4 regions of the Paenarthrobacter sp. 10N417 genome follow, and region 2 is predicted to be linked to each of the others. Evidence: riboswitches for the same ligand, from Rfam matches in the RefSeq annotation. Region 2 holds a riboswitch; each other region holds the start of a gene.

Region 1 (7,542 bases), on a different contig from region 2:
AATGTGCTTGTCCTCGGTGTTCTCGCCCAAACGGTCCGCACAGTAGAGCGGGACCGTTACGGTGGGGCATTTTGCGTGAGCCGGCAAGGCGCTGCTGACCGAGCCCAGGAGACGCCCAACGAAGCCGCCACGGCCACGGCTGCCGAACACCAGGAGCGCGGCGTTTGCAGACAAGTCCAGGAGGACCCCTGCGGCATCGCCGTTCTCCACCGAAGCATCGACGTCGAGGTTGTTCTTCGAGACCTTATCCATGGCCTGCTTGACGATTGCTTCCGCGCCCTCGCGGATCACGGAATCGTCCACAGTGGCGTACCCGCCGTCGAGGCCGGATGCCGCGAAGATGGGCACCGAATAAGCCGTGACTATATGCAGGGGAAGTTGGCGCCGTTCCGCCTCACGCGCGGCCCACACAAGGGCGCATTGACCATGCTCGGATCCGTCCACTCCGACGACGATTCCACCAGGCGCCACTGCCTGCTCCTCGCCGTCCCGTGGTTCTTCAACGTGTCTGCCGTGCTGGTCCATTGGGGCCCGCCTCTCCACCTACTGCTTGATGTTCCGGCCATTCTGCCAGAGGTTCTCCGTACCGGTGTCCCCTTGCTGGCGTGCAACCAATAGCCGAGGCCGAAGAAACCCGCTGGGGTTCTCCTTCCAATGCCCACTATTCTCGGTTGGCAATGCCGAATCAAGGCGACTATGGGCTATGTGGATAACGGTCCGGGCTCGGTTTTCGGCACGCTCACCGCCCTCCAGGTTGCGCTGCGGATGAACATCCAAAACACGCTGCCGCCGAGGCTATCCATGGCAGAAAAAGTTCGGTAGTGTTCGAGTCACCGAATGGCCGGCAAAAGTGTCCCAGGACACAATCCGGCCATTTATTTGCGGCCGCTTGGGGAACACGGACGCGATCCCACGCGCTGCCGAAAGGCACACACGTCAAGGAGGAACCCAAGCAGTGTCACTCACTCCTGATTCCGTCACGGAACGGACTACCACCGTGGTGATCGGTACCGGCCTGTCCGGTTTGGCTGTTGCCAGCGAGCTCAGCCGCTATGGCGTAGGTTCCATCGTGCTGGATGGCTTTGGTACTTTGTCCACCACCGGACCATCGGTCCATACGGGAATGCTCCAGCGCTGCGACGCAGCGGACCCCGCGGCAATGCAGGAACGCAACGAGATCCTGCGCCACTTGCGCAACTACGCCGCAAGCCATCACCTGGATGTCCGCACCACCACACGCGCTGTTCGTCTGGACTTCCTGGGCGGCGACTCGTCCCAGCAGCTTGGATATGGACTCGCAGCAAGCCTGAACACGGCCAGCCAGAGGGCTGGGCTGGGCGTTTACGGCCCGCTTGAATCCACCCCACGGCAATGGGCCGTGCATACAGCCACAGGAGTTCTTCTGGCCGACCACATCGTGGTGACGCGCTGCGCCCAGAGCCAACTGCGCCGAATGCTTACGGACTTGGGAATCGCCATAGGCCAGAACCTCGTGGCAGCCATGCGTGCCGTGGGAATGCACTTGGTAGGCGTGGGGGAACTCATTACACCCACGCCCAAGGAAGTACTCCGGCAAGCCAAGGCAGTAGGGCAAGCAATCTCAGCCAAGGTGGCTCTACCAGCTTCGCCGGGCATCGCCCTGGCTTAGAAACGAACAAAAGTTAACTCAGAAGGCCGGTGCCTCCGAAGACGTTAGTCCTCGAAGGCGCCGGCCTTTTGAGTTGGAGCGTGAAGCTTAGGCGCCAGCGCGTACGTACGTGATGGGGCCGGTTGCGGTGAGCCAGCTGATCGGGTGGATGCCCGTCTGGTTGCCGTTGATGCCACCGCTGATGGCCTGGCCGTTGCCGATGTAGATGGCTACGTGGCCGGACTGGACGATCATGTCACCGGGCTGGGGGTCGCTGACAACCTTGCCGTAGTTCAGGAACTGCATGGGTGCGAGGTCGCCAACCGGGATGCCTGCGGAGCCGAGGGCCCGTTCCACCATGGCGGTGCAATCCTGCATGATGCCGATCTGGGCGTAAGCCGAGGCAACCATAGCGGCGTTGACGCCACCAACAGCCGGAGCCGCAGCAGCAGGCGCGGCTGCCACCGGAGCGGTAGCCGTAGTAGTTGCGGCGGCCTTGACAGTGGCCGCTGCTGGGGCCTGCTTGGCAACCGGAGCCGGAGCAACGGGTGCCGGCTTTTCAATAACGGGAGCCGCAACGGAAGCAACCGCAGGGCGCTCGAAGTTGATCGTGGCCGTGGAGGCGGCCGTAACAACCTTGGTGGGACCCTCAGTGACGGTCTCGGCGACCGTAGCAGGGCTGGAGTCGCGCTGAACAGGGGTCTCTGCTGCGTGGGCAGCAATGGAGCCTGTCAGGACGAGGCCTGAAGCTGCTGCGATGACAGCGGCTTGGCGACCTGCGCCGGATGCGTTGCTGGCAACAGCCTTGGAGATGGAAATGAACGGATTAGGACGTACGCTGTCCGCCTTACGACGGCCGCGAAGAATGCGTGAAGACATGAAAGAGCCTCTCCCGATGCCTGCGAGGTTAGCTGTCGGATTCGGATGGGAGTCACCCGGCCACTATCCCCCGCTGTGCAGCGGAAGCTTCGTGACTTCACCCCAAGGCGCGCTCTGAAAGCGGGCCAAAATGGGTTCCCCGTCTCTGCCGTAGGTTTGTCTGCGAACGGATTCCGGACTGTGGCAGAGCTAGGCAATCAGCCCGGAAATGCCCGTTACGTGGAACAGGCACAAGTACAACCGTACGGGAAGATCACTTCAAAGTCACATTTACGTAACGAGCAGTTCGTTTTTGGCGTGTCGCAGTGACCGTTTCGAGATCTTCGCAAGTATGTAGAAAACCCCGTTATTCCGCGGAATTTTCGTCATCCGGCTCGTTCGGAGCCGCCAGCTTCTTCCGGGCTGTAACAGCGAGGAAGATCACGAGACCGATTGCCACGACGGCGAGGCCAACAATGCTCCAGGGGAAGGGTTGGGAAACTGCCGGAGCGGGCTCACTATTTTCGGTACCGGGCGCTGCCGTCCCCGCCGTCGGAACAGCCGCCGAAGCCGATGGGGAGGCGCCTGCTGAGCCGCTCGCCGTCGTCGTGCTTGTTCCGGAAACAGTGAACTTGAAGGTTCCCTCAATCGGGTGGGAGTCTGAACTGACCACGCGCCACACCACCGTGTATTCGCCAGCCGGAGCGCCCGGACGCAGCTTCTGGACAGCCATGTTGTCGATGATCTCCACTGCGCCATCTGCCCAGTTTTCGCCCCCAGCGGTGACAGTTACGCCCGAACCGATGGCCAGTGGCCGGTTGTTGAACGTGATCGACACCGACGCCGGCACTTCAGCTACCCGCGCACCGTTGGCCGGAGTTGTTGATTCGGCGACGTCGTGCGCGGAGGCCGGAGCGGCGCCCAGCAGCAACGCGGAAGCGAACGCAATAGCGGCTACGACGGCGGCCAGAAGCGGGCGGATGGTACGCATGGGGCGGTTTCTCCTAGTGTTGGCTTCCTTACAGACTAGGCGAATCGTCCCGGCACCCCGCATCGGCGGGCATAGGATTTGAGAGCAAACTCCCCCGATCCCCGGAGACCTTCATGCTGAAACAAGGTTCTGCAATCGACCGCTACTTCAAAATCTCCGAGCGCCGGTCCACCTACTCGCGGGAAATACGTGGCGGCTTCGCGACCTTCTTCGCCATGAGCTACATCGTGGTGCTGAATCCGCTGATCCTCTCCGGGGCAGACTCGAGCGGAGCATCTCTTGGCTTCACGGCCGTAGCGGCAACGACTGCATTCGTGGCGGGCATCCTGACCATCCTCATGGGCGCCTGGGCCAAGCACCCCTTCGCGGTGGCAACCGGGCTGGGAGTGAACGCGTTCGTGGCCGTGACCGTTGCCTCCCACCCCGGGCTGACGTGGCCGGACATGATGGGGCTGGTGGTGCTTTCGGGTGTCACCATGCTCATCCTGGTACTCACCGGATTCCGCACGGCCGTTTTCAGGGCCGTCCCGGAAGCCCTTAAGACGGCAATCGTAGTGGGCATTGGCCTCTTCATCGCCTTGATCGGCCTTGTGAACGCCGGCTTTGTCCGGCGAATTCCGGATGCCGCAGGCACCACTGTCCCGCTCGGCCTGGGTGTGGAGGGCAAGTTGATGGGTTGGCCGACGTTGGTGTTCGCCGTCGGCCTGATCCTGACCATCGCGTTGGTAGTGCGCAAGGTCCGCGGCGCAATCCTGATCGGCATCGTGGTGTCTACCGCCCTGGCCGCCATCCTCGAGTTCACGCTCCACATTGGTCCCAGCTTCGACGGGAAAAACGTCAACCCGCGTGGCTGGTCCCTGGTGGCCCCCACACTTTCCGAATGGGGCGCTCCGGACCTCTCCCTGATCGGCAAAGCCAACCCCTTTGGGGCCTTTGAACACCTCGGATTTGTGGCTGCTGCGCTGTTGGCGTTCGTGATCCTCCTCAGCATCTTCTTCGACGCCATGGGCACCATGGTGGGCCTGGCCAACGAGGCCGGAACCGTGGACGAGCACGGCAACATTCCCAACGTGGACCGCGTCCTGCAGGTTGATGCCCTGGGCGCAATCGTTGGTGGCGGCGCGTCCGTTTCGTCCAACCAGATCTTCGTTGAGTCGGGCGCGGGCATTGGCGAAGGTGCCCGCACCGGTCTGGCCTCCATTGTCACGGGCCTGCTCTTCCTGGTGGCCATGTTCTTCACGCCGCTCATCAACCTGGTCCCGTTCGAAGCCGTTGCACCTGCGCTGGTGGTTGTGGGCTTCATGATGGTGTCCCAGGTTGGCAAGATCGACTGGCAGGACTGGGGCGTTGGCATTCCCGCGTTCCTGACCATCGCACTCATGCCGTTCACGTACTCCATTGCCAATGGCCTCGGCGCAGGCTTCATCTCCTACGTCCTGATCCGCACTTTCCAGGGCCGTGCACGTGAAGTCCACCCCTTGATGTGGGCAGTGGCAGCCGCCTTCCTGCTGTTCTTCGGCATCGGAACTGTGGAGGAGTTGTTGGGCGTCAAGTAGCGTTGTCCGGCATTTCAGACACTGGGGCACGCTAAAGCTGTTTTTTGGCACGCAGGTGGGGTGTGCTTAAGGCATGGCCCCAAACACCAGCACCAGCCCCTCCGTAGACGTCCTTCCCACGCCATGGACCGGCCGCTTTGACGGCGACGGCGACGAACATCGCCGCTGGTGGCAGGCCATAGCACCCCTTACTTCCCCTGCCGCTCCTGAAGCCTCTCGTCCCGCCGTCGTGCTGGGTTTCTGCAGCGACGCCGGGGTGCGGCGCAACAAGGGCCGAACCGGTTCCGCAGCGGCTCCGGCTGCCATTCGTTCGGCACTGGCCCCGCTGGCGTTCCACGTGGATCGTGACGTGTTCGACGCCGGGGACGTGGTTGTGGAGGACGACTCACTGGAAGAAGGACAACAGCGCGCCGGACGCGCCATCTCGGAACTGCTCGACGCCGGAAACCTCACCGTGGTGCTGGGCGGCGGCCACGAGACGGCGTTTGCCAGCTACCTGGGCGTGGCCGGATCCAATGCGGTGGGTAGCGGAAAGCACTTGGGCGTCCTGAACCTGGATGCCCACTTTGACCTGCGTGATGAGCCCACCCCGAGCTCCGGTACCCCGTTCCTCCAGATGGCCCAGGAAGAACTCGCAGCCGGACGCGAACTGAAGTACGCCGTCGTCGGAATCTCGGAGCCCAACAACACCCGTACGCTCTTTGACACCGCTGACCGCCTGGGCGTGAAGTACTTGCTGGACGAGGACTGTTCCGCGGAACGCGTCGAGACGTTCGTAGCCGACTTCGTGGCTGGAATCGATGTGTTGTACCTGACGATCGACCTGGACGTACTGCCCGCTTCGGTGGCGCCGGGCGTCAGTGCCCCTGCTGCGTACGGGGTGCCGCTGCCCGTGATTAGTGCTATTTGCCGCCAAGTAGCCGCAAGCGGGACGTTGTTGCACGTGGACGTTGCCGAATTGAACCCGGAGTTCGATATTGATGGACGAACCGCGAAAGTGGCAGCACGGCTTGTAAACACGCTGTTGGCGTAGGGCCTGTTCCCAGTCCCTGTCCTGCTTTAACCTGTTGGGTTTAACCTATGGGGAAGGGAAGGACAGCGATGCGCGCAACTCCTCTGCAGGACAAGTGGGCTTGGGTGGCCGGGCCGGTTGCTGTCGCGCTCGGTCTTGCCGCACACGTCATTTCCGGTGGCGGTGCCCCTGCGATGCCCGTCCTGCTGGCGTTCGTTGCCCTCTCTGCCTTGGCCGCACAACTGATTTCCCGCTGGATCCATGGGCCCATCCTGTTGTTGCTGCTCTCCGGCGTGGCCCAGCAACTGCTGTTCTTCGGCTTCGAAGCTTTAGGGGGCTCATTTTCCGGCGTCGGATTCCTTGACCATCTGCACGGGCAGCCCCAGCAGCCTGTGGCCGTTCCTGCGGACAGTCAGCCGGGTTCAGGCGAAGTGCATGCTGCTGACCTGATGCTTTACACCCACGCAGCCGCCGCCATTCTCACTCTGCTGGTCGCCGCGGGAGTTTCCAGGCTGGCCCGGCGGGGACGTCACCAAGGGCAACGTTCCGTAGCTTTTCGGTAATCCTGGGAAAAGCAACGTAGTCCCCCGAAAGCCAACGTAGCCCTGCGAAAGCCGGGGCAATGAACTTTGATCGGCCCGGGTTCGGGCGCCTAGTGTCGTTTGCACGTGGTGTACCCGAGAGGCCAGGGAGCTGCCTGCAAAGCAGCGCACGCGGGTTCGAATCCCGCCACCACGTCTGATGGGGTCAGGTCTGCCGCACCAGCACCGGTACCCCTCCGCCGAGATGGCACTTAAGCACAATGTTTGGCCCAAACATTGGGCTTAAGTGCCATCTCGCGGGGTCGAAAGAGCTTACTGGGCTGCGTCGAACCCGTCCAGGAGCCGACGCGATGCCGTCGTCATGTGCGAGCGCATGGACAGGGAAACCGCTGAAGCGTCCCTGGCCACGAGGGCTTCGTAAATTGCGGTGTGCTCATGCAGCGCCGCTTCAGCATGGCCTTCATCGGTCAACGCCCTGTCGACCCAGATCCGCAGTAGCGAGCGGATGCTCTGCAAGAGCTCTTCGAGGACCGTGTTCCCGGAGGCGTGGGCGATTTCACGGTGGAACAAGGCATCGGCCTCAACGAAAGCTGTGAGGTTGTCCAGGTTCTTTTCCATGGCGTCGAGGTTGGCGCGCATACGGCCCAAGGCCTCATCCGTGACTCGGAGCGCCGCTAGTTCCACAGCCTGAACCTCCAGCCCGCTGCGCAATTCGACCAGCTCGCGGGTCCTGGGCTCACCAAGCATGAGCCCCCAACTGAGCGTACGAGGCAAGAGTTCGGAGACGCCGTCGCGCAGGTATGTTCCCGAGCCCGGGCGGACTATCACAATGCCCAGGATCTCCAGCGCGGCCAGTGCCTCGCGAACAGCTGAACGACCGACACCGAGGGAGGCAGCTAATTGGCGCTCGGCGGGTAGTCGCGTACCGGGCGCGATGTCGCCGCTGGTGAAGTAGG
Region 2 (7,542 bases):
CAAGGCCTCAGCGTCCTCCCACGTGTCCACATCATCGGTAGACCCATCAGGAACTGTAACGGCCAGCAGGTTCAGCCTAGCAAGCAGCCGGAACACTGAAGAGTTCGTTAACGCCGTAGCTGCCGCAACTTCCCTTTCCAAAGCCCGGGTGCTGTAGATCCCCAGGAGAGGCTGTTGCCGGCCGACGGCTGAAACGGCCATGGCGCCTTCCACTTCAGGATGCGCACGCAACCCTTCCCATAGGGGCGCAATCCCCCTGGAAGCGTGCGGCATGTCGCATGCCAGGACGAGCGTCCACGGCGCTGGCTCCCCATTCTGGTGAAATGCCGCCAGACCCGCAGCAATCGCAGCGGCAGGGCCAGCAAAGGCAGGCTCCTCCCGGGCGCTAAGAACTCCATCAGGCAGGACGCCGCCGATTCCAGAGGTGTCCGGACCAACCACCACCACAGCGGAGGCACCCCGTGCCGCCTGCAGGGCATGCGAAAGGAGGCTGGCGCCGTCGAACGTTAAGCCGGGCTTGGGCACGCCACCGAGGCGGGTGGCCCTGCCACCCGCCAGAATCACGGCGTTGAACTCCATCCGCCCAGAGTACCCGGACAGCGGGAGGACAACAGAAATCGATCAGGCGGCGGATTCCGGCAACAGGAACGGGTCCCAGTCCGGCGCAGGTTTCTCGAGTTCTTTGATCTGCCACATGGTTCCTGTGGGCACGCCAGGTTTGAAACGAAGTTTCCAACCCATCTCGGCGAGCGTGTGGTCACTCTTGGCGTTGTTGCATTTCAAGCACGCCGCAACCAGGTTTTCCCAGGAATCCGCGCCGCCCCTGGATTTGGGGTGGACGTGGTCTATGGTGTGGGCTGTTTTCCCGCAATAGGCGCAGCGATGGCCGTCGCGGCGGAGTACCCCGCGGCGGCTCACGGCAGTGATCTTGTTGTACCGGGGCCGGATGTAGCGATTGAGAAGAATCACGGATGGTCTTCCGAGAATCTCCTGTGGCCCGACGACAGGCTCGTCGCCTTCGGCCACCACGCTAGCTTTTCCAGTCAGCACAAGGACCAGCGCCCGGCGGAAGGTTACTACCGCCAGCGGTTCATATCCAGCATTCAGAACGAGTGTGCGCATGCACGTACCTCTTCACGGCCGCACCCGTCAGGGGCACGAGGGCCGGCTGCCCTCTGCTTGTACGGGCTGTGGATCGACAACACAAGGGTAAGCACTCATATGCCATATCAACGAATTTTTCTGCCGTTTCACCTGCGGTGTTGGCGAAAGTTCATGCGCGGGACACCTTGCTCGTTAAAGCAGAACACCCCGCCGGCCTGAGCCTCGGGGTGTTCTGTGGAGTATTTGATCAGCCGTTGACGCGGATGAAAACGGGGCCGGAGCCAACGTTCACGCTGAACAGTGCCGTGGTGGATCCGTTCCATCCACCGTGGACTGCCATGCCGTTGCCGACGTAAACAGCGATGTGTGCCATTCCGCCGTAGCCACCGTTGGCGTAGTAAGCGAGGTCGCCGGGCTGCGCTTCAGCTGCACTGACCGTGCGGCCGAGGGAGAGGTAGCCGGCCGGCCAATCGTGGAAGTGAATACCGACGGCGGCCAGCGAGTTGGTCACCAGCATGGTGCAGTCCTGTGTGACACCGAGCTGTGCGTAGGCCGCTGCAGCGATGGCTGCACCGAGGCCGCTGGATGCAGCAGGCGCCTTGGCCGCGGAGTTATCCGTGTTGACCGCCAAAGTAGCGGTGCCGCCGGCAGCCGGAGCTTCCTTGGCAGGTGCCTTCTCGACGACGGGAGCCGGGGCTTCGACAGTCTTGACCACGGGGCGCTCGTAGGAGATGGCAACGCTGGAATCCGCAGCAATGGTGGCCTGGGCAACCGACTGCACATCAAGGGTGGACGCAGACGTGGATTCGCGCTGGACATTGGTATCCGCAGCATTTGCAGCCACGCCGCTGGTCAGGACAAGGCCTGATGCAGCTGCGATCACTGCTGCCTGACGGCCAACGCCACCGGCGTTGTCGCTGACAGCCTTGGCAATGACGGCAAGTGAGCTGGTCTTGGGGGCCTCAGCTCTATGCCGTGCAACCTTGTTTGCACTGGTCATGATTACTCTCTTTTCGTATCCGCGCACGGTGGGGACGCACGCGGGTTATGGGCGGCCAGCACTTGGGGGGCATGCTGGCTTACCCCGAATGGGATTTTCCTAGCGGAGGGTGAAGAACGAGGATGTGCCGGTGGCTGCGACCGGGGTCAGGAGCGTCCCCTGGCTGGGGTTCAGCGCGCTGATCATCATGCCGTTGCCGACGTAGATGCCCACGTGGGCTCCGCCGTTCTGCATGACGAGATCGCCGGGGGCCGGCGTGCTGGTGGGCTTCATGGCCGTCCAGGCATTGACCCGGGGGATGCTGATGCCGGCCTGGGCGTAGACCCACTGGGCAAATCCAGAGCAGTCCCAGCCGTTGGGGGAAGTGCCGCCCCAGACATAGGGGTGGCCAATGCCGGTGTAGGCAATTGCTGCGAGCCCGGAAGCTGCCGCGCTGGATGCGGCATCCTTGGCCGTGGAGGACAGGGCAGCGAGGGTGTCGCCCGTCTGGCCTTCGGCTGCCTGCGTGCGCTGGGAGGCGCGCTGAACCTTGGGGGCTTCCTTGGTAGCCACAACGGGGCTTTCGAAGGAAACGGTTGCCGTGGGCTCAGCGGTAACAACTGCGGTGGCGACCAACTGCTGGGTGCTGGAGGATTCCGACTTGGAAACGTCGGTGTCAGCGGCCTGGGCCGGGAGTCCAACGCTGAGAACAAGTCCCGAGGCTGCAGCCAGAACGGCGGCTTGGCGGCCTACGGTGCCTGCATTGGTTGAGACAGCCCTGGAAAGGGTGTTCAACGGGTTCGTACGAACCAATTCGGCGCGATGGCGCGCAGGGGTAGTGCGTGATGACACGAAGGTAGCCTCTCCCAATGCCTGCGAGGTGAGCTGTCGGATTCGGATGGGAGTCATCCGGCCGCGCGGCTTCAAGGAAGCTTTTGCGACTTAACCCCAAGGCCTTCTGATTCGAAGGCCAAAATTGGTTCCCCCGCCCCTGCCAGACGATTTTTGCGAACGGACCTCGAGTGGTGGCAGAGCTAGGCAATCCACTCAAGTGCATCGGCCCCCTAAAAAGCCGATGCGCTTTAGACGGTACAACAGATATTCGTGAATGTCACATTCTGGTCACGGGCGTGTCATGAATGCGATAGACAACCATCAACTGGCTCAGAGCCAGCCCATGGGATCTACGACTTCACCGTTTACCTGGACCTCGAAGTGGAGGTGGCAACCCGTAGATGCGCCTGTAGTGCCGCTCAGCGCGACAGTATCGCCACGGCTGACAGTCTGGCCCACCTTGACGTTGAAGGACGACAGGTGGTTGTACGTGGTCTCGAGGCCGTTGCCGTGGTCAATCACGACGCGGTTGCCTCCGCCGTACTCATGCCAGCCTGCGAACGTGACCTTGCCTGCGGCTGCGGCGTGAACGGCAGTACCGCACTGGGCTACGAAGTCCTGGCCCCGGTGGAAGTCACCGGTGCCGCCCGTAAGGGGGCTGACGCGGTAGCCAAACGGCGATGCCGTGACCAGCTTGTCCAGAGGGCTTCCCAGCGTGCCAAGTGAGGATGCGCGCTGGATGCTCCCCGCTGACTGGGCGCTCAGCAACTGCTTGAGCTTGCCGTCAGGATCAGCGGCGGTAGCGACTGCTGCGCGACTGAAATCGATTTTGGCAGAGGCTGCCGCAGAAACTTCGGGTTGGCTGCCACCCGGTACGGAGAGGGCCGCCTCGGCCTGGCCGGATTCGGATGTGGCCATGACGGGGCTTGTGGCAGGCAGGCCTACAGTCAGGGCAAGTCCGGTGGCGGCAAGCGCGACTCCGGCCTTCTGCCCGACACCACTGGCTGCGGCGAAGTCGGCTACCTGGCGCAATGGGCTCTTGCGGCGGCGCACTTGACGCGGGGTGTCGCGTGGCCGGATCTCCATTGCGGCGCGGGCTGGCCGCAGCTCAGCAGCGGGGCCGGACGCGCGGCGACGGCCCCTGACGTTCTGCGATGTCAAACTCTGTTCCTCTCTGGAAAGCCTGCGAAGTTAGCTGTCGGATTCGGGTCAGAGAGTTCAAAGACCCGGTCCGCACGAAGCGCAAACGGCACACAGGTATCCCCGGAAGGACTTGCGTTAGTAGGCACTTCTGCTGCGGACTTCACCCCAAGGCTGCTTCTTTAGGCAGCCGCTTGTGGTTCCCCCGCCTCTGCCAGTAGTTGATGACACACCTGATCTGCTGGCAGAGCTCGGCTCCAGATCAGGTAACGCTTTGGTATCGGCGCTAGTAGATAACTATAGGTGATTAAAGCCCGCAGTAATAAATTCGTTATCTTCCCAAACGACCGTGTTGTGGACGCCCCCATATCACCAGTCGCAGGAATCCGCAGGTCACACGCGCGCCAGCCGCCCCAAAGTGAGATCTGACACGCCTTAGGGTCAGCTGACAGCGACGAAGACGTGCGCAGCTACCTCGGGAGGCAGCTCCAGTGCTCCTTCAATACCGGGAACGCGGACGGAGATGTACTCCCCCACCCGTTCCAAGGAGACAGTTGCGCCTGGACGAATTCCGCCTTCATCGAGCTGGGTGAGGAGTTCGGGCTCAACCTGGATGGGTTCAGCAAGCCGGCTGACTACTACGCGGGAATCGGCAGCGTACCCGTCCATGGCATGCAGCAGGTTCACGTCCAAGCGGGCAAGGGGCTGGTTGGCGAGGCCGCCAAGCGCCTCCAAACCCGGGATGGGGTTGCCATACGGTGACTCGGTGGGGTGCTCCAACAACTCATACAGGCGCCGTTCCACCCGTTCACTCATGACGTGTTCCCAGCGACACGCTTCGTCATGAACGTATGCCCAGTCCAGACCAATGACGTCCGCCAGGAGCCTCTCGGCAAGGCGGTGCTTCCGCATGACTTCGGTGGCCCGCTTGCGCCCGACTTCGGTCAGTTCCAGGTGGCGGTCGTTGGACACAATCACCAGGCCATCGCGCTCCATGCGTCCAATGGTCTGGGAAACCGTGGGACCCGAGTGCCGCAGACGCTCCGCAATGCGTGCGCGAAGAGCCACGATGTTCTCTTCTTCAAGCTCCAAAATGGTCCGAAGATACATCTCAGTGGTATCGATCAGATCCGTCATCCAGCTCAGCTCTCCTCGAACGCATTTCTTGCGTAATCTCCACCGTACCGCGTCCCCGCCAAGGTGGATGGTGTGCAACCGACACCTCAGGAACGTCAACCCAAGCCTAGCTTATTTGGAATTACTCTGGATAATTTTTCCCTGGGTCGCAATGCCCATGGTGGTCCGGCATTCCACGTGGCGGACTATGACAACCGCAGATTCCTGACGGTGGGTCCGGTCAGGCAGAATGAGGGAGTCGAAGGGGCAGCCGATGCCACCTGCCCACCTCCCCCTCTCTAACCGATACCCATTGGAGCCACACGTGAGCGACAACAGCATCACAATTCCCGCCGACCTGCTGCCCAAGGACGGACGCTTCGGCGCGGGACCGTCCAAGGTGCGCCCGGAACAGGTCCAGGCCCTGTCTGACGCGTCGACCACCATACTCGGCACGTCACACCGTCAGGCACCGGTCAAGAACCTGGTGGGTTCGGTGCGCGAAGGACTCAGCCAGTTCTTCCGTGCACCTGAGGGCTACGAGGTTGTCCTCGGTGTCGGCGGCTCCACGGCTTTCTGGGACGTAGCGGCTTTCGGCCTGGTTGAGAAAAAGGCCCAGCACCTTTCCTTCGGTGAGTTCGGTTCCAAGTTTGCCGCGGCCACCAACAAAGCCCCCTTCCTCGATGCATCCTCCATCATCAAGTCAGAGCCCGGCACGCGACCGGCCTCCCAGGCAGAGGCCGGCGTTGACGTCTACGCCTGGCCCCAGAACGAGACATCAACCGGTGTTGCAGCCCCCGTCAAGCGCGTAGAGGGCGCCGACGCCGGATCGCTCGTCCTGGTGGACGCTACCTCAGCCGCCGGCGGGCTGGACGTGGACGTCGCCGAATCGGATGTCTACTACTTCGCCCCGCAGAAGAACTTCGCCTCTGACGGCGGCCTGTGGCTCGGCCTGTTCTCCCCCGCGGCATTGGAGCGCGCCGCCCGCATCAAGGCCAGCGACCGCTGGATTCCGGACTTCCTGGACCTGCAGACCGCAATTGAGAACTCCAAACTGAACCAGACGTACAACACACCTTCGCTGTCCACGCTGGTGACTTTGGACGCACAGGTGCAGTGGCTCAACAGCAATGGTGGTCTGGACTTCGCCAGCAAGCGCACAGCAGACTCTGCCAGCCGCATCTACTCCTGGGCCGAGGCTTCCGAGTACGCCACACCGTTCGTCGCAAAGGCTGAGGACCGCTCCAACGTGATCGCCACCATCGACTTCGACGACTCCATCGATGCAGCGGCAATCGCCAAGATCCTGCGGGCCAACGGCGTGGTGGACACTGAGCCGTACCGCAAGCTTGGGCGAAACCAGCTCCGCATCGCCACTTTCGTCGCTATCGAACCGGACGACGTCTCAGCCCTGCTCGCCAGCATCGACTATGTCGTGGGCGAGCTCAAGAAATAAAAACTCAAGAACTAACTGCCGCGGCTTTCCGCGAAAGGCAGGAAACGGCGTCGTCGGGGTTGTTCCCGGACGGCGCCGTTGCCGTTAATCCCCTAAGCGGGCGACGGCGTCGTCGTCCTCGTCGTCGGCTGGCTCGGCTTCATCGGCTTCAGGATCAGACGCTTCGGCGGCGTCGTCTTCCGCAGCCTGCACGGATTCCTCGGTCACTTCCTCTACCGTCTCCTCCACCAGGGGCGTCTCATCCTCCGGGCGGACACGCTTTGCCCAGGGGACCCATTCCGGGGCCAGGATGGAATCCTCAGAGGGCAGGAGGCCAAGCTCGCTGACTGTGACGATCTTTGACCGGGAATTGCGGGTGATCACGGCATACCACTGCCACCCGCCGTATCCCGCAAGCTTCGACTCGAACAAGTGCGTGACCACGCGATCGCCCTCGGACTTTGCGCCGATGTGGGCACCCACCTCACCCGGGTTCGCGATAGTCTCCACCGCTTCCCGCGCGACGTCGACGGCGGCAGCCAGGAACGCATCCGGCTTGCCAACGCGCCACACGGGGATGCCGGCCCGCTGCTTCGCTGCGACCGGCTTCCGCCCTGGGGTGTCGCTGTTTTCAGGGGCTTGCCCGTTGACAGGATTCTCCCCGGCGACAGGAACTGGGGCGGCGTCAGTGACGACCCCAGGGCTGGCCTGCGCGTCCCTTCCTGCCTGTGTATCCTGTGCGGATTCCGAAGTCATGGCAGTTCCTAGGCTTCCAGCTCGTCGGCAACCTTGCGCAGCGCCATACCGATAGCCTTGGCCTTGTTGCCCTCCGGGTACTTGCCGGAAGACAAAGTACCGGACAAGTTATCCAGCACGGTCACGAGGTCCTGCACCAAAGGCGCCAGGTCCTTGGCGTTCATGCGCTTGGCCTTGG
Region 3 (7,542 bases), on a different contig from region 2:
TCAAATTCCTCTTCAAACGCGGCGCCTCCGACGTTACGTGCATCTGCCTGCTGGCTGCTCCGGAAGGCCTCGCCAAGTTGGAGGAGGAACTGCAGGACGCCAATGTGACGGTAGTCCTCGCTTCGATTGACGAGAAGCTGAACGACAGGTCATATATCGTTCCAGGCTTGGGCGACGCCGGCGACCGCCTCTACGGCGTGGCCGGCTAATCCGTACGCCTCTACCGCTTTCCTGCGCGCCCCGTTAGCCTGTGGCGCATGGACTGGAAACTTGAACTGGTGTTTGTCCCTGTGTCCGACGTGGATCGCGCGAAGGATTTCTACGTCAACAAAGTTGGTTTCAATGCCGATTTCGATGAGCGTCCCATGGACGGCATCCGCTTTGTGCAGTTGACGCCGCCGGGATCGGCTTGTTCCATCGCGATCGGGGAGGGCCTCAGCGATGCTCCTCCCGGGACAGCGCCATCCCTTCAAATAGTGGTGAGCGACATCAATAAAGCCCACGAACAGCTCAAGGCCAATGGCGTCGAGGTCAGTGATATCGACGTTCAGGACTGGGGACACTTCGTCCATTTTGCGGACCCCGACGGCAATAAGTGGGCTGTGCAGTACATTCCGCACCGGCCCAACGGCTAAGTCACAGTTAGCCGCAACCCCTGCATGGTGCGGCAGGATGGATGCATGAGCCATCCTGCCGAGCCAACCTCGCCTTCCGCACACGCCGAGCGATCCTCTACCCTGACGGTTCGTGCTGTCCTGTTCGACATGGACGGAACACTGGTTGATTCCACGGCGATCGTCGAGCAAGTATGGCTGGAGTTCGCCGAACGATACGGCCTCGACTACAACGAAATCCTGCGGACGTCACACGGGGTGCAAGCGGGCGATACTGTGCGCCGTTATGCTCCGGCAGGAGCTGATCTTGAAGCTTTGACGGCCGAGCTGGGCGAGATGGAACGCACCAGGACCGACGGCGTGATTGCCCTTCCTGGCGCAGAAGCCCTGCTTGCATCATTGCCGGACGACGCCATCGCGCTTGTCACGTCCGCGGACCGCATCCTTGCCGACATCCGGATGAAGGCTGCCGGACTTTCCATGCCATCGACTACCGTCACCGCCGAAGGCGTTACGCGGGGCAAGCCGCACCCGGAGGGGTATCTCAAAGCCGCAGCGTTGCTGGGCGCGGAACCGGCCGACGTCGTGGTTTTTGAGGACGCTCCGGCAGGTATCGCCGCAGCCCGCGCCGCCGGGATGCGAACCGTGGTGGTGGGCGACGCCGGAGGCGAGCTTGAGCCGGGCATGTGGCGGATCCCGGACTACTCAGCCGTGATGGTCACAGCAGTGAAAGACGACGACGGCGGTCACCTCATCACCTTCACGCTCTAGCACTGTTCGCCTTCGCTGTTCCAGCCGGTGAACCGGGAGTAGGCTGTGCGCATGTCTGCGTTGCCGGAGGCGTACGGTGCTGCACTGGAGCGGGCCATGGCGCACGCTACGGAGTGGCTTGCGTCAGTGCCCAGCCGTTCAGTCCGGCCCACGTCCGACGCCGACCAAGTTGCCGCGAGCCTTCTTTCGAGCCTTCCCGACGAAGCAACGGACGCGGCTGACGTAGTAGACGAGCTCGCCGCATTGGCGGAGCCCGGGTTGATGGCCATCCAGTCCGGACGCTTCTACGGCTGGGTCATGGGCGGGACGTTGCCGGCTGCCATGGCTGCAGATTGGCTCGTCTCGGCGTGGGACCAAAACGCCGGGCTCAGGTTTGCGACTCCCGCTGCCGCTGCGATCGAAGAATCCGCGGCGGCCTGGCTCCTGGAACTATTGGATCTTCCCCGAGGGTCCGACATCGGGTTCACAACTGGCGCTACCACTGCCAACTTCGCGGGCCTGGCCGCCGGGCGCCAATACCTGATGGACGAGGCAGGATGGGACCTGGCGGACCTGGGCCTGACCGGCGCGCCGCTCATCACAACGTTTGCCGGCCGGGAACGGCACGCCGCCGTGGATCTCGCCCTGCGGTATCTGGGGCTGGGAGCGTGCGTGCCCGTGGACACGGACGATCAAGGCAGGATCCTGCCGGAAGCCCTTGCCGACGCCATGGACCAGCAACCCGGGCCTTCCCTCGTGTGCCTGCAGGCCGGCAACCTGCATTCCGGTGCGTTCGATCCGATGTCCGAAGCCATCGCGGTAGCCCATGACCGGGAGGCCTGGGTGCATGTGGATGGCGCCTTTGGGCTGTGGGCGGCAGTCAGCCCAAATCTGCGCGGGCGGCTGGCCGGAGTAGAGGCAGCCGATTCGTGGGCCACCGATGCCCACAAAACATTGAACGTCCCGTACGACTGCGGCTTGGCCATCGTCTCCCGGCCGGAAGCCCTTAGACGCGCCTTCAGCGTTCACACGAGTTACCTCATTGCAACGGAGACCGGACTGGGCGATCCGTTCGACAAAGTTCCGGAACTGTCCCGTAGGGCCCGCGGCATCCCGGTGTGGGCAGCGCTGCGACAGTTGGGCCGGTCCGGAGTCATTGCCATGGTGGACAGGCTTGCAGCAAACGCCCGCGCGTTGGCGGAGGGACTCGCGGAGATCCCGGGTGTGGAGATTCTGAACGACGTCGTGTTCACACAGGTATCGGTAGCCTTCGGCAGTGATGACCGCACACACCGCGTCACCCAGCGGCTCATGGCCGAAGGGCTTGTGTGGATGTCAGGTTCCTCATGGCGAGGACGCGACATCTTCCGGATTTCGGTCAGCAACTGGGCCACCGACGCAGGTGACGTCGCTGCCTCCATCGCAGCCGTTCGAGGTGCGGCAGAGGCCGAACCGGAAGCATAGGCCGAACCGGAAGTATAGGCACAGTCCAGTTACCGGGCCGAGCGCGCCTTTTCCAAATATGCCATCAGCCCGGCCAACTGCTCAGCGCTCCAAGGCAGGCCGGCGCTGATGGCCTTGCTGTTTTCCTGCCAGGCTGCACGCGCTGCACCTTTGGTGTCCTCACTCGAGTGGAACATGGAACCGATGCCGTCCCATGAGTGCACCCATTCCTGGACGGAAGGATCCGTGACGGGCCTGTTGGCTTCCACGTGCGCCAGTCCTTCTTCCACAAGGACGGCCCACTGCTGCTTGGCGGCTTCGACTTTTTCTGCGCCGAGTTCTTCCCGCTTGTCCGCGAGTTGCTGGCGTTGTTCGGCTGTGAAGTTGTTTTCGAGCACGGTAATCATCTCCAACGTTGACATGAATTGTTCAGGGGTGGGCATGGCGTGTCCGTCCATGCGTGACAACAGCTCGCCCAAACGGTTTTGGAGCGCCTGGAGTTGCTGGGCATGCTCCTGCACATGGACCAGCTGCTCTTTGAGGAGGCCTCGAAGAGACTCCAGATCATCCTCGGGCGTTTGCAGCGCCTTGCCGATGGCAGCGAGCGGAAGCCCCAGCATCTGAAGCGATCTGATCCGGTATAGGCGGCGCAGGTCGCTCTCCGAATACCGGCGATGACCAGATGATGTCCTTTGGCTTGCGGACAGCAGCCCGATCTCGTCGTAGTGGTGGAGCGTCCGCACGCTGACGCCACATGCTGTGGCCAGTTCACCGATGCTCCACGGTCCGGTTCCTGTTGTTCCCGTCATGGGCACAACGCTAAGTCCTGACGTTACGTGAGGTGCAAGCCGTCGCCACCTGAAACGCGAAAACCGCCCCGTTCCCGCTGTCAGCTGCAGTAATCACTGCTGCGAACGGCGGAAAACGGGGCGGTAATCAGGCCCTGCACGTTTGAGCCCGCTGGGGTGGGCTCAAACCTGCTTATTGAGTTGGCTTAGTACCAGTTGTTGGCCAAGTGGAAGGCGAGGGCGGCCGAGGGGGAGCCGTAGCGTTCCTTGATGTAGTTCAGGCCCCACTTGATCTGGGTTTGGTAGTTGGTCTCCCAGTCGGCGCCGGCAGTTGCCATCTTGGAAGCTGGCAGAGACTGCACGATTCCGTAGGCGCCACTGGACGCGTTGGTCGCGGTGGTCCGCCAGTTGGATTCCTTCTCCCACAGTGTGTTCAGGGCAGTCATTTCACCCGGACCCCAGCCGTAGCTGGCGAGGATGCTGGCGGCGTAAGCTTTGGCAGCAGCGGGATCGTCCACGGCCTTGGGAACAGCTGCTGCGGCTGCGGCTGCAGCAGCGGCGGCATCGGCAGCCTGCTTGGCGGCTGCATCAGCGGCAGCCTTTTCGGCGGCGGCTTGTGCGGCTGCTGCCTGGTCGGCGGCGGCTTTTTCGGCCGCAGCCTTCTCAGCGGCAGCCTTCTCGGCAGCGGCCTGTGCAGCTGCTGCTGCCTGATCTGCAGCGGCCCTATCGCCGGCGCCCTTCTTGGCAGCAGCATCCAGGGACGCAGAGATTTCCGCTGATTTGTTGCTGACCTGGGCCGTGGCTTGCGTCTCGGATGCCTGGCTCGTTTCCGGGAGGTTGAATGCGGCGTTTGCGGCCTGGCCAAGCGATGCGACGCCCAATGCTGCGGCAACGACTCCTGCAACAACGGACATGCGCTGACCGGTCTTGCCGCGGCGGGCAGCGGTCTTCAGAACAGACTGCGATTTGGTCAGGGGAGCGTTGTGTTCGTCACGGTGACGCGCGGAAGGGCGCGTCTGATCGTTGAATTCAGACATGTGTGATTACCTCTCAGCGCCTGCGGAGTTAGCTGTCGGGTTCGGATGAGGTCATCCGGCCGCGCGCGTAGCTGCGGCTTCACCCCAAGGGCAAGGAAAGTACTGTGCCCGGAGACTCTGGGTCCCCCGTCTCTGCCTCGAATGAGAACGGAACTCCGGGAAGTGGCAGAGCTCGGCGCATCCCGGGTGTGGGCCAACTATGGGCGACCCACCCTTTCGAAGGTACAGGAGGTTTCGGCTTAAGTCACATTTGGGTAACAGAGATCACGGTCACGGCGCGTCATGTTGCCTGATTCGTTATACGTGTTCGTTCGAAACTGACGGGAGTCTCAGAATGAACTCGGTGCACCCCGGCTTGGACGTTACTGCCACGCTTCCGCCGTGCGCTTGGACGATTGATTCGACGATTGACAAGCCCAATCCGGAGGTTCCTTCAGAGCCTGATCTCGCGGCGTCAGCGCGGGCAAAACGCGAGAAAACATGGCCCTGGAATTCAGGCGGAATGCCAGCCCCGTTGTCAGTGACCGTGACCACCGCGGTACCGTCCGCGGAGAGCACGACGCCAGTGATCACTGTGGTACCTGGATCGGTGTGTTTGCGGGCGTTGGACAGGAGATTGGCCAGCACCTGATGCAGCTGGGTTGCGTCCCCGCGTACCGTGATGGGCTCGTCGGGGAGTTGGAGCTTCCAGATGTGATCCGGTGCCATCACCTTTTCGTCGCTGACGGTCTCGATCACCAACTGGGTAAGGTCCACATCCGTGACCTTCAATGGCTGGCCTTCGTCCAACCGCGCCAACAGCAACAGGTCCTCCACCAGGGTGGTCATGCGTTCGGACTGGCTCTGGACGCGTGCCAGGGACTTCCGGCCGTCGTCCGTGAAGTTCTCCGTCATGCGGAGTAATTCGGTATATCCACGAATGGCGGTCAGCGGCGTCCGCAGTTCGTGGGAGGCATCCGCAACGAACTGCCGGACCTTGGTTTCGCTCTCCTGACGGGCTTCCAGGGCCCTGGAAACGTTGTTGAGCATTTGGTTCAAAGCGTGGCCAACGCTGCCTACTTCTGTTCCAGGATGGGAGGCCGACGGCGGTACGCGCACAGCGAGTGCCACTTCACCGGCGTCGAGGGGAAGGCGCGATACTTTGGTTGCAACCTCCGATAGTTGCTCCAGCGGCCGCATGGTCCGGCGAATGATGACGGTACCGGCAAGGCCGATCAGCACCAGTCCGCCAAGGGAAACAAACACCATGGTCCATACCAGCGAGGCCTCGGCATTTTGCTTATCAGCCAACGGCAGGCCCGTCACAATCACGTCGCCGTAGGTGGTATTTACTGCCACCAGCCGGTAGTCGCCGTTGGACAATGAACGGTCCACAGGCCGGTTGTCACGGGGGAGTGAGAGCAGGACCTGCTTGTCTTCTGCCGAAAGTGCGACGCGGCGGCCATTCGAATTTAGCAGGCCGGAGTTAATGACGGTGGAACCGTCAATCCTCGCGTTGAGGGTACCGGCACCTTGGCCGCGGGCCTCCAGAGGATCTGGCCGCCCGCTTGAGGGAAAGTTCGACGGCGGCCTGCCGAAGTCATTCGCGCGGCTTGACGCCTGCTCCAGCTGCTTATCGAGTTGCTTGTTGAAGTACATGTCCATGGAGGCGTAACTCACCACTCCGACTGCCCCGCAAATCGCTACCAGCAAGGCCATGGCCACCAGGACCAATCGCGTGCGCAGATGCCAGGTGGTGGGATTGAGCCAGTTCCGCTGGGTCTTGCGGGTTACTCCTGAAAGGGTGGACAAGATTCAGTCCGCAGGCTTGATGACGTAGCCGGCGCCACGGATGGTGTGGATCATTGGCGGGTGGTTGGCTTCGATTTTCTTGCGCAGGTAGGAAATGTAGAGCTCCACGATGTTGGCCTGCCCGCCGAAGTCATAGTCCCAGACGCGGTCCAGGATCTGCGCCTTGCTGACCACGCGCTTGGGGTTCTCCATAAGGTAACGAAGCAGCTCGAACTGCGTTGCCGTGAGCTGGATGTCTTCGCCGGCGCGCGAGACTTCCCGTGTATCCACGTTCAGCGTGAGATCACCCACCACCAGTTCCGCCGTGTCCATGGCGGCAACGCCCGAACGTTGGACGAGCCTGTGCAGGCGAAGGAGGACTTCCTCCATGCTGAAGGGCTTGGTGACGTAGTCGTCCCCGCCGGCGGCAAGACCTACGATGCGGTCCTGGACAGCGTCCTTGGCCGTGAGAAAGAGCGCGGGCACTTCCGGCGCGAAGGTACGGATCCGGTTGAGGACCTCGACGCCGTCGAATCCTGGAAGCATCACGTCCAGCACCAGCACGTCAGGGCGGAAGTCCTTGGCAAGCTTCACGGCTTCTGGTCCGTCGGCTGCTACCGCGACGGACCAGCCTGCCATGCGAAGGCCCATGCTCATGAGCTCGGAGAGGCTGGGTTCGTCGTCCACCACCAAGGCGCGGATAGGAGAGCCGTCCGGGTGGGAAAGCTGGGGAAGGTTGTTCGTCATGGAGTGCGGGGATGCCATGGGACAACTCTCCATTCTTCTGGTTTGGCGAAGCTTTGCCGAGCCTGTGAGGACGCTGTGAGGTCAACACTAGCGACGTGGGAGTTCGGTGGAAGGCGTTGCGGGGCATGGCCGTCCCATGCGCGCCCTTTCTACGGCTTGTAGCAGATTTTGAGGGAAAAATTCGAGACGAGAGTGGCTTGCGATTGGACAGCAAGTGTTTCAGATCTTGAGATTCCGTCGTCTTGCGCCTGCCGGGAATCAGGAAGGGCATCATGCACCATTGGCCGAAGAAAATTCACCATAAGCCGAATATTTCTTATCGGAACCGAATGAAATGACGTTCATTTTCCGTAGTGAAAGAATTGTGATCTGCAGCACAATAGACCCTCTTGT
Region 4 (7,542 bases), on a different contig from region 2:
TCGCGCCCCCGGATCTAGCGGGTGTCGTGCCGGTGAGTCGCCAAGTGTTGTGGAACGCGTGTTGGGGAACGGTAGCGCTGAAGTGGACACCCACGCAGGCGTCCCCTACGCTGAGAAAGCGGTTTCTCAACAATTTTTAGGAGCAAGGTGGGCGGCGTTGTCTCGGGGATCCTCATCGTCGCCTCGGTCATCGCGGTGGGCTATTTCGCCGCCCGCTACAAAGTGCTGGCCCCTGATGTCCAAAGCGCACTGACTCGAACGGCCTTCTACATCACCAATCCTGCGCTGCTGTTCACCGTGGTAGGGAAAAGCGATATCCGTGCCGCACTCGGGGTTGACGCCCCTCTGGCGCTCCTGTCAGCAGCCGTTATAGGCCTTCTCTATTGTTTGCTGAGCTTCGTGTTCTTCCGGCGGCCGGTCGCCGAAACGGCAGTTGGTGCCATGGCCAGTAGTTATGCCAACGCGAACAACATTGGCATTCCTGTCTCGTTGTATGCAGTGGGCACGGCGCAGCACGTTGCTCCAGTCCTTCTGGTTCAACTCCTGATCATGGCACCCTTCTACCTCAGCGTCCTGGGCGTGGCAGGTGGTACAAAAATCTCCTGGAAACGAATGCTGTTGCAGCCCTTCTCCAATCCCATGATTATCGCCTCGGGGCTGGGAGTGGTGATGGCTCTTACGGGGTGGGAGGCACCCGAACTCGTCCAGAAACCCATCGACATGCTGGCTGGCGCGGCCGTGCCCATGGTTCTGTTGGCTTTTGGCATGTCGCTGGCAGGCAAGGCACCTCTCCAAAAGGGGGATGGCCGCGTGGAGACCGTGGTGGCAACCACCCTGAAGGTGGCGGGCATGCCCGTGGTGGTCTGGGCGCTGGGACGCTTTGTGTTCGGCCTGGAGGGGCAGCACCTCCTGGCCAGCGTCATCATGGCAGCCCTTCCAACCGCCCAGAACGTTTTCCTTTTCGCTTCTCCCTACGGACGCGGAATGACAATGGCCAGGGACGTCATCCTCTGCACAACGGTGCTCTGCATCGGGGCACTGGTCATGGTCGCGTGGCTGCTGGGTTAGAAACGCCATGCCAGGAACAAGAGCCACACGAAACAAAAAGCGAGACGGAACAGATGAGGCAGGCACTCGCGCGGGTGCCTGCCTCATCTTGTTACCGTGATTGCTGTAGCTGTGATTCCTTAGGCCCGACGCAGCCGTTGGCAGCTCCAACGGCCCATCCGATTGCGGAAGGTGGCAGTGCGGCTGCTGCTGCAGTACCGGCCGTGCCATCCGACGTGCTTGCTGGTCCTGGGAAGTTGTGTGCTCACTTCAAGATCCCTGTGGCGCCGTCAAGTATGCCGTCCAGGTCCAAGGCTGAACCACTTGACGGCGTGGTGGCATTTGGATTTCCGGTTGGCTTTGGCTTCGGTGCCTGAGTCTGGGTTGGAGTAGGCGTCGGAGTAACCGTGGGGCTGGGCGTCGTTGTGGCGGGTGGGGTGGTAACCGTGTCCGACGGAACCGGGCTCGGGGCCGGCTGGGTTGGGACAGGAGTTGTCACGCCCGGCACAGGAACAACAGCCGACGGGGCCGACGAAGGGACCCAAACGGGATCCGCGAGTGAAACTTGCGGAGTCGGAAGTGACGACGACGACCCCTGAGCGGGTGCCTCTTCTGACGACTGCGTTGCAACAGTTGCCGGCTGTCCGGCCTCGCTGGTCGCCGACGACGCTGATGCAGTAGAGCTGGACGAGCTGGGTGCGGGGGTGGCCGAGGTTGACTGCCTGCTGTCGCCACCCGTCTTTGCGTCACTGGCTTCCTGAGCCGGTGTTTCCTGCCCGAAGAAGGGAAGCTCGAAGGCCCGGCTCATGGTGCCAACGGTCAATACCAGGCCCAATGCCCCAGCGACGACTGCCATGCGCTGGCCCATTGTCTTGACCGAGGCGGCCTTGGTGAGGACTGCATGTGGTTCGTGGCTGAAGGACGACGCTCCAAACGTGGGGACAACGCCCGTCGGGGACTCGGCAACCGTTGTCGCGGAAGGGGCTGTCCCGCTCCCGGATGCTTGGGCACGAAGGGCTTTCCGGCTTGCGAGACCAGCTGCCGCGGTGGCGGCTGCCGCGAGCTGGGCAGGGCTCTTCGCCTGTGCCGGCGAAGCAGGAAATGCCGGAGCCGCAGGCGTGGGAAGAGGGGTGGCAACGGTCGGAATTTCAGCTGTGACCGGATCCCCAGGGCCGGGCGTGGGCGCCTGCACTATCGGGATGGCAGCGGTGGCGGGCTCGGGTTCGTGCGCGGCGGGGGTGGGTGCAGCAGCAGCCACCATCGGGATGGCAGCGGTGGCGGGCTCGGGATCTGCAGCCGGTTCGGGAGCGACCGGCGTGGGCGCCAGAACTGTTGGAATCGCAGCCGTAGCCGGCTCCAGAGCAGCGGAGTCTACTGGGGCAGTTTCTGCCGGAGCTGTTTGAGGAGCGATTACAGCTTGGGCTGCCCGTTCACGCTCTGCCGCGCGAGCGGCTGCGCGCGTGGTGGGCGCCGCAGAGGTGGGAACAGAAGCAGTGGCGGGTTCCGGCGTCGTGCTTGTAGAACCTGTTTCTGCTTCCGGCGTGCTGGTGGAGGATCCGCTGGGTTGGGCCCGACGGCGTCCGGTTGGTTGGGTACGCTCGCGCGCTATTTGGGCGCGGCGCGGCTGATCCATGGTTGGGGACATGGTGGTTGCCTCTCAACGCCTGCGAGGTTAGCTGTCGGGTTCGGACGAGGCCGTCCGGCCGCACATGGCGGCTTCACCCCAAGGGCCTATGGAAAATCAGGCCCGGGAACTCTGGGTCCCCCGTCTCTGCCGCTAGTCTGGCGGATCCCGGTTTGCGGCAGAGCTCGGCGTCAACCCGGAAGCGGCCCAGCGGAGATACGGGTCGCTCTTAGACCGTACATGAGCGCCATAGTAAAGTCACATTAATGTAACGGGCGGGACGCCTTCCAGCGCGAAGGTCCGCTAGGACTTAGGCTCCGGGGCCGGAGCCGGGGCTGGCAGCTCTTGCTGGATCCTTTGGACTTGGTGTGCGTAATGGGTCTCGGGTCGGAAAATTTCGTCCGCCACGCCCAGGATCCCACCCGCGGCGCCGCGCCGGACTTTCCCCTTGCTGTTCTGTCGCGAGACCCAGAACCAAAGGGCCGCAATGAAGGCAGGTGCTGCCAGTACAGCCACTAGAACGGCCAAGATATCCATCGCCCAAGACTAGCTTCCGCCGCGGCTGGCAGGTAGAACATAGTCGTATGGACCTCCCAGTGATGCCGCCCATTTCGCCCATGCTTGCCAAGTCCGTTCCGTCGATCCCTGATGTGGGCCATTTTGAGCCCAAGTGGGACGGGTTCAGGACCATCGTTTTCAAAGATGGTGACGAGATCATCCTGGGCAGCCGCAACGAACGTCCCATGACGCGGTACTTTCCCGAGTTGGTGGAAGCCCTTCAGAAGAACCTCCCGGACAAATGCGTGATCGACGGCGAGATCGTCCTCATAGCTGACAACAGGCTCGATTTCGAGGGCCTTCAGCAGCGCATCCATCCTGCCGATAGCCGTGTGCGGATGCTTGCCGAAAAGACACCGTCCTCCTTCATTGGATTCGACATCCTTGCCCTGGGCGGGGAGAACCTCATGGACAAGCCGTTTTCGGAGCGTCGAGCCGCCTTGGAGAAGGCAATGGCCAAGGCTGAGGCGCCCGTGTACGTAACGCCTGCCGTGACAGAACTTGATCAAGCGCAGGAGTGGTTCGTGCAGCTGGAAGGTGCTGGGCTTGACGGCATACTTTCCAAACCGCTCGGGGGGACGTACCAGCCGAATAAGCGCGTCATGTTCAAGACCAAGCATAAACGGACCGCGGACTGTGTGGTGGCTGGATTCCGGTGGCACAAAACGGGAAAGGTTGTGGGGTCGATGCTGCTCGGGCTATATAACGACGCCGGCCAGCTGCAGCACGTGGGGGTGGTGGCTTCATTTCCCATGGCCAAGCGCGAAAGCCTGGTGGCCGAACTTGAGCCGTATCAGACGGAATTCAGCGAACATCCTTGGGGCCAGTGGGCCGATCAAGGAGACGCGGCAGCTACAGGTTCTCGAATGCCGGGCGCACAGAGCCGGTGGAGCGCCGGTAAGGACTTCTCCTTTGTTCCCCTCCGGCCGGAACTCGTCATTGAGGTTGCCTACGACTACATGGAGGGCGAGCGGTTCCGGCACACCACCCAGTTTCGTCGGTGGCGGCCGGACCGGACTCCGGAGAGCTGCACTTACTCGCAACTCGAAGAGCCTGCTGATTACGACCTCGGGGAGATCCTGAGACTGCCGTAGCCTTGGTTGGTCCTCGGTTGTGGTTCTCCGTTGTTGGACCGCTGTTAAGTCGTTGAGCCGCTAATACGTTGTTGCCCAACAACGTAACAGCGGCTTGGCGACGACCTACTCTTCGTGCCCCTGGTCGCTGCTCATGCTGTCCTCTGCAGGCGGGGTTTCGCCCGGGGGTACGCCGCCCCCAGGCTCAAGTCCTGTGACGTTGCCATCCAGGGGGTCGGGGTTGGCGGAAGCTGCGGGATCGTCCTCTTCGTCCTGGCGCATGTCTGGGTCGGTGTGGACATCATCCGGATCGCCGGCAGTGTCGCCCGCGGTGTCGTCCGGCTCGGCTGCGCCCGAGGCGCCGAAGGTCCGGGGATCGTCCTCTGGGTCATAGCTGGTCATGGTCGCCCTTCCTAAGCAAACTTACTATAGTGCTTGCCCGGCCAGCCTAGTCTCCAGATCGCAAACCCAACAAGGGGCACCCATGCCGGGATTCGCCGTCGTGCACTAGTGCATGACTCCGGCGGGACGCCTAACTCTTGCGGGACACCTAACTCTGCCGGGATGTCGCCGCGACAAAGCTCCTGATAGCGTCCGCCACGGCCTTGGGGCGCATGTGCTGTGCAACATGGCCCACGCCCGGGATCTCCACCAGCCGCCCTTGAGGAATTGCCCGCGAGAGGCGAAGAGCCCAGTCCGGCCCCGCGACGTGATCGCGGCTCCCTCGGAGCACCAGCACGGGAGTTCGGACTTTGGCCAGCTGCTTCTCCGTCGGGTACTTCATCATCACGGGCAGCTCCGTGAGGTACCAGCGCGGCCCACATTGCAGGTAGTCCGTGACCACAATCCAGTTGGACGATGGGCTTTCGCGGAGTAGGCCATCCAGGAACAGGGCCAGCGACTGCCGGGCCACGTTCTTGTGCCGGGAGTCCACCACAGGGCCCATGAGCGCCAGCTGCTGAGCGCATTCGGGCTCGTGGAGGGCCGCTTCGATAGCGAACTGCACGCCCATGGAATGCCCCACCAGAATGTACGAATCGATGCCGCACGCCTTAAGTGCCTCAGCAATGAATGCGCCATAGTCCTCAACGGACAGTTGCCGGCCGGGTTTCGGAGTCCCGGCAAAACCCGGAAGATCCAGCGAATAGGTGGGGACGCTGGCGGCAAGGACGGCATGAAGCCTGGCCAGGTAGCGGTGCGAAACGCCGATCCCGTGGATGAGGACATAGGCGGGCTCCCTCTGGTCCCCGGATTCGAGAGGCTCGGGGTTGGCATGGCCGCCCGGCCGCGGCGGTGCCGTTCCATGCGTCCAAAGAATCCGGCCGGTCAGCCCGCAGGCCTCGACGTCGGCAGATAGTAGCGTCGTCAGCTCCCGAACCTCCGGTTCTCAATTGTGCTTTGGATAGCCCTGCGGCTCCATAGCTCTTCTTGCCTGTTTATTGAGAATAGCGCCCGAGGCTTCCTGTAAGGGAGGAGCTGGCAGATGGGAAATTCGCGGCGCGGTTGCAGATCATACACAGCGCCGCGGTAGCCCTCCTGTGGATAAACCCGGATCTGAGGAAGGCCAGGCAAATCACGTGCTTAGACTGGCAATTCAAAGAAATAACCCCGGCCGCATCATGGCTCTGGTCCAGAGAGGCGGGTCCGGGGACTTCGCACTCAGCCTAGCAAGGAGCATGAGGACTTGGCCAATCTTGAAACATGGTCCAACGGTGCTCACAACCGAGCTCTCGATGAGGCAATTACGCCTGTCCGGATGGCAACTTACGCGGCTGCTGCCTCCCACGATGCGTCGCTGGCCAGGCGGCTCTATGTCTGGGACCGCGACGTGGCGATCGCACTTCTTGCTGATATTGCAATCGTCGAGGTAGCTCTGAGGAATGCGATGGCCAAGCAGCTGGACACTGTCTTTGGTCGATTCTGGTATGCGAACGACATAGGCCTTGATGGCCCTAGCCGGAGTAAGTTGGCCGAAGCGTGGTCCAAGCTGGGCCAAGACCGACGAACATCTGGTCATCTTATCGCTGGGCTGATGTTCGGCTTCTGGAAAGGTCTGCTTGAGCCAGGCGGCTACGTAGGCAGAGAACCGCAAAGATTTCACATGTCTCATGAAAATCTATGGAACTCGTGCCTGAATAAGGCATTCCGCGGCGGCAGGACCGTGGCGGCCGCAGATGGCGAACGATTCACGAGGTCTTGGACCCTAGGCGTTGTGGCAATGGTTCATGCTGTACGGAACCGTGCTGCCCACCATGAGCCGTTCGTAGCGGGTTTTCCCCTACCTGGGCAGCGTCAGAGGCTCACTGCAGAGCAGGGGCATGAGGCTTGTCTGAAGTTGGCTCGGATTCTGGACCGGGATCTTGCAGAGTGGCTGGCGGCAACCACTCAACTCCCTCAAGTGTTGTCAGCCCGCCCCTGCTAGAGAAGGAAGCGGTGCCGGATGCTGAAGTGGGTTCCAAATCCGACCCCCCGGAACCTAGTCCCGGGTGACGTCGTCGGACTCAGTGGGGTCGCCAGCCGCACGCGAAGCGTCAGGGGCGGCGGCAGCATCAGCCGCTTCCCGGCGTCGGGCGATCTTGGATTCTGTCCACATGGCGACCGCCACGAAGACAACGCAGGCAAACATGAACGTGGCTACGAAGTTCAATCCCATGGCCGATCCCAAGGGTGCGGCAAGGGCCATTGCGGCCACCCCGGCCACTATATGCCACCCTTTGAAATTGCCCACCAAACAAGCGTAACCCCGGCCTAATCAGGTGCTGGCCCGTTGGCTGGGATCGTTGCTTGATCCTTATCACTCCGACGCTTTAGTCGCTCGGAGCGTCATTTCCCGCGGAGGTCTCGGCCTGCTTGCGCTTCTGGGTTTCCAGCCATTCCATGATCGCAGCCTGGCGGATTCGCCGATGCGTGCCGCGGTATTCCACGGGGATCTCTCCGCGGTCGGTCATATTGCGCAGGTAGGTATGTGAGATGCCCGCGAGTTCAGCGGCCTGCGATGTTGTTAGCATTTCCTCCACGCTGCTGACCGTGACAGTTTCGCCGCGGCTCAGCCTCGCAAGAAGATCGACGACGGCGTCCCTCGCCTGATCGGGCAGGCGGTGGACCGTGCCATCGACGAACACGGTGATGTCGTCGCTGTCCTGGAGGGAGCGTGCCAGATTCCGGGCGTCGTCGGCGGGGAGCCCGGCTGTAACGCGGGGAGCTATCAATGCCATGGCAGAAGCCTAGCGCGGTGGTGGC

What was found. Region 2 has a riboswitch for cyclic di-AMP ahead of AC1DCM_RS09380 (C40 family peptidase). Riboswitches for the same ligand answer to the same signal wherever they lie in the genome.
Region 1: linked by a shared signal. The riboswitch ahead of AC1DCM_RS08635 (NlpC/P60 family protein) and the one ahead of AC1DCM_RS09380 (C40 family peptidase) in region 2 are both predicted to bind cyclic di-AMP.
Region 3: linked by a shared signal. The riboswitch ahead of AC1DCM_RS17915 (aggregation-promoting factor C-terminal-like domain-containing protein) and the one ahead of AC1DCM_RS09380 (C40 family peptidase) in region 2 are both predicted to bind cyclic di-AMP.
Region 4: linked by a shared signal. The riboswitch ahead of AC1DCM_RS13875 (hypothetical protein) and the one ahead of AC1DCM_RS09380 (C40 family peptidase) in region 2 are both predicted to bind cyclic di-AMP.

Annotation. Positions count from the first base shown of each region.
Region 1 is NZ_JBFTIL010000005.1:233,617-241,158, reverse strand. Features, by position in the region: gene AC1DCM_RS08645 (universal stress protein) at 1-525, opposite strand, end outside; gene AC1DCM_RS08640 (FAD-binding protein) at 956-1,648, shown strand; gene AC1DCM_RS08635 (NlpC/P60 family protein) at 1,736-2,506, opposite strand; cyclic di-AMP (ydaO/yuaA leader) riboswitch at 2,510-2,678, opposite strand; gene AC1DCM_RS08630 (copper resistance CopC family protein) at 2,853-3,476, opposite strand; gene AC1DCM_RS08625 (NCS2 family permease) at 3,590-5,032, shown strand; gene hutG (formimidoylglutamase) at 5,106-6,065, shown strand; gene AC1DCM_RS08615 (hypothetical protein) at 6,134-6,607, shown strand; tRNA gene AC1DCM_RS08610 (tRNA-Cys) at 6,712-6,782, shown strand; gene AC1DCM_RS08605 (FadR/GntR family transcriptional regulator) at 6,899-7,542, opposite strand, start outside.
Region 2 is NZ_JBFTIL010000006.1:94,396-101,937, reverse strand. Features, by position in the region: gene AC1DCM_RS09395 (NTP transferase domain-containing protein) at 1-579, opposite strand, end outside; gene AC1DCM_RS09390 (HNH endonuclease) at 622-1,122, opposite strand; gene AC1DCM_RS09385 (NlpC/P60 family protein) at 1,352-2,104, opposite strand; gene AC1DCM_RS09380 (C40 family peptidase) at 2,204-2,935, opposite strand; cyclic di-AMP (ydaO/yuaA leader) riboswitch at 2,940-3,103, opposite strand; gene AC1DCM_RS09375 (M23 family metallopeptidase) at 3,248-4,078, opposite strand; cyclic di-AMP (ydaO/yuaA leader) riboswitch at 4,085-4,314, opposite strand; gene AC1DCM_RS09370 (iron-dependent transcriptional repressor DtxR) at 4,499-5,194, opposite strand; gene serC (phosphoserine transaminase) at 5,499-6,629, shown strand; gene AC1DCM_RS09360 (DUF3027 domain-containing protein) at 6,714-7,364, opposite strand; gene AC1DCM_RS09355 (cold-shock protein) at 7,373-7,542, opposite strand, start outside.
Region 3 is NZ_JBFTIL010000015.1:77,099-84,640, reverse strand. Features, by position in the region: gene upp (uracil phosphoribosyltransferase) at 1-209, shown strand, start outside; gene AC1DCM_RS17935 (VOC family protein) at 258-635, shown strand; gene AC1DCM_RS17930 (HAD-IA family hydrolase) at 681-1,385, shown strand; gene AC1DCM_RS17925 (pyridoxal phosphate-dependent decarboxylase family protein) at 1,437-2,828, shown strand; gene AC1DCM_RS17920 (MerR family transcriptional regulator) at 2,858-3,616, opposite strand; gene AC1DCM_RS17915 (aggregation-promoting factor C-terminal-like domain-containing protein) at 3,802-4,632, opposite strand; cyclic di-AMP (ydaO/yuaA leader) riboswitch at 4,638-4,795, opposite strand; gene AC1DCM_RS17910 (sensor histidine kinase) at 4,930-6,423, opposite strand; gene AC1DCM_RS17905 (response regulator transcription factor) at 6,427-7,167, opposite strand.
Region 4 is NZ_JBFTIL010000010.1:17,335-24,876, forward strand. Features, by position in the region: gene AC1DCM_RS13865 (PucR family transcriptional regulator) at 1-18, shown strand, start outside; gene AC1DCM_RS13870 (AEC family transporter) at 148-1,068, shown strand; gene AC1DCM_RS13875 (hypothetical protein) at 1,313-2,692, opposite strand; cyclic di-AMP (ydaO/yuaA leader) riboswitch at 2,695-2,845, opposite strand; gene AC1DCM_RS13880 (ATP-dependent DNA ligase) at 3,256-4,323, shown strand; gene AC1DCM_RS13885 (DUF6480 family protein) at 4,429-4,704, opposite strand; gene AC1DCM_RS13890 (alpha/beta fold hydrolase) at 4,853-5,671, opposite strand; gene AC1DCM_RS13895 (hypothetical protein) at 6,779-6,985, opposite strand; gene AC1DCM_RS13900 (helix-turn-helix domain-containing protein) at 7,110-7,517, opposite strand.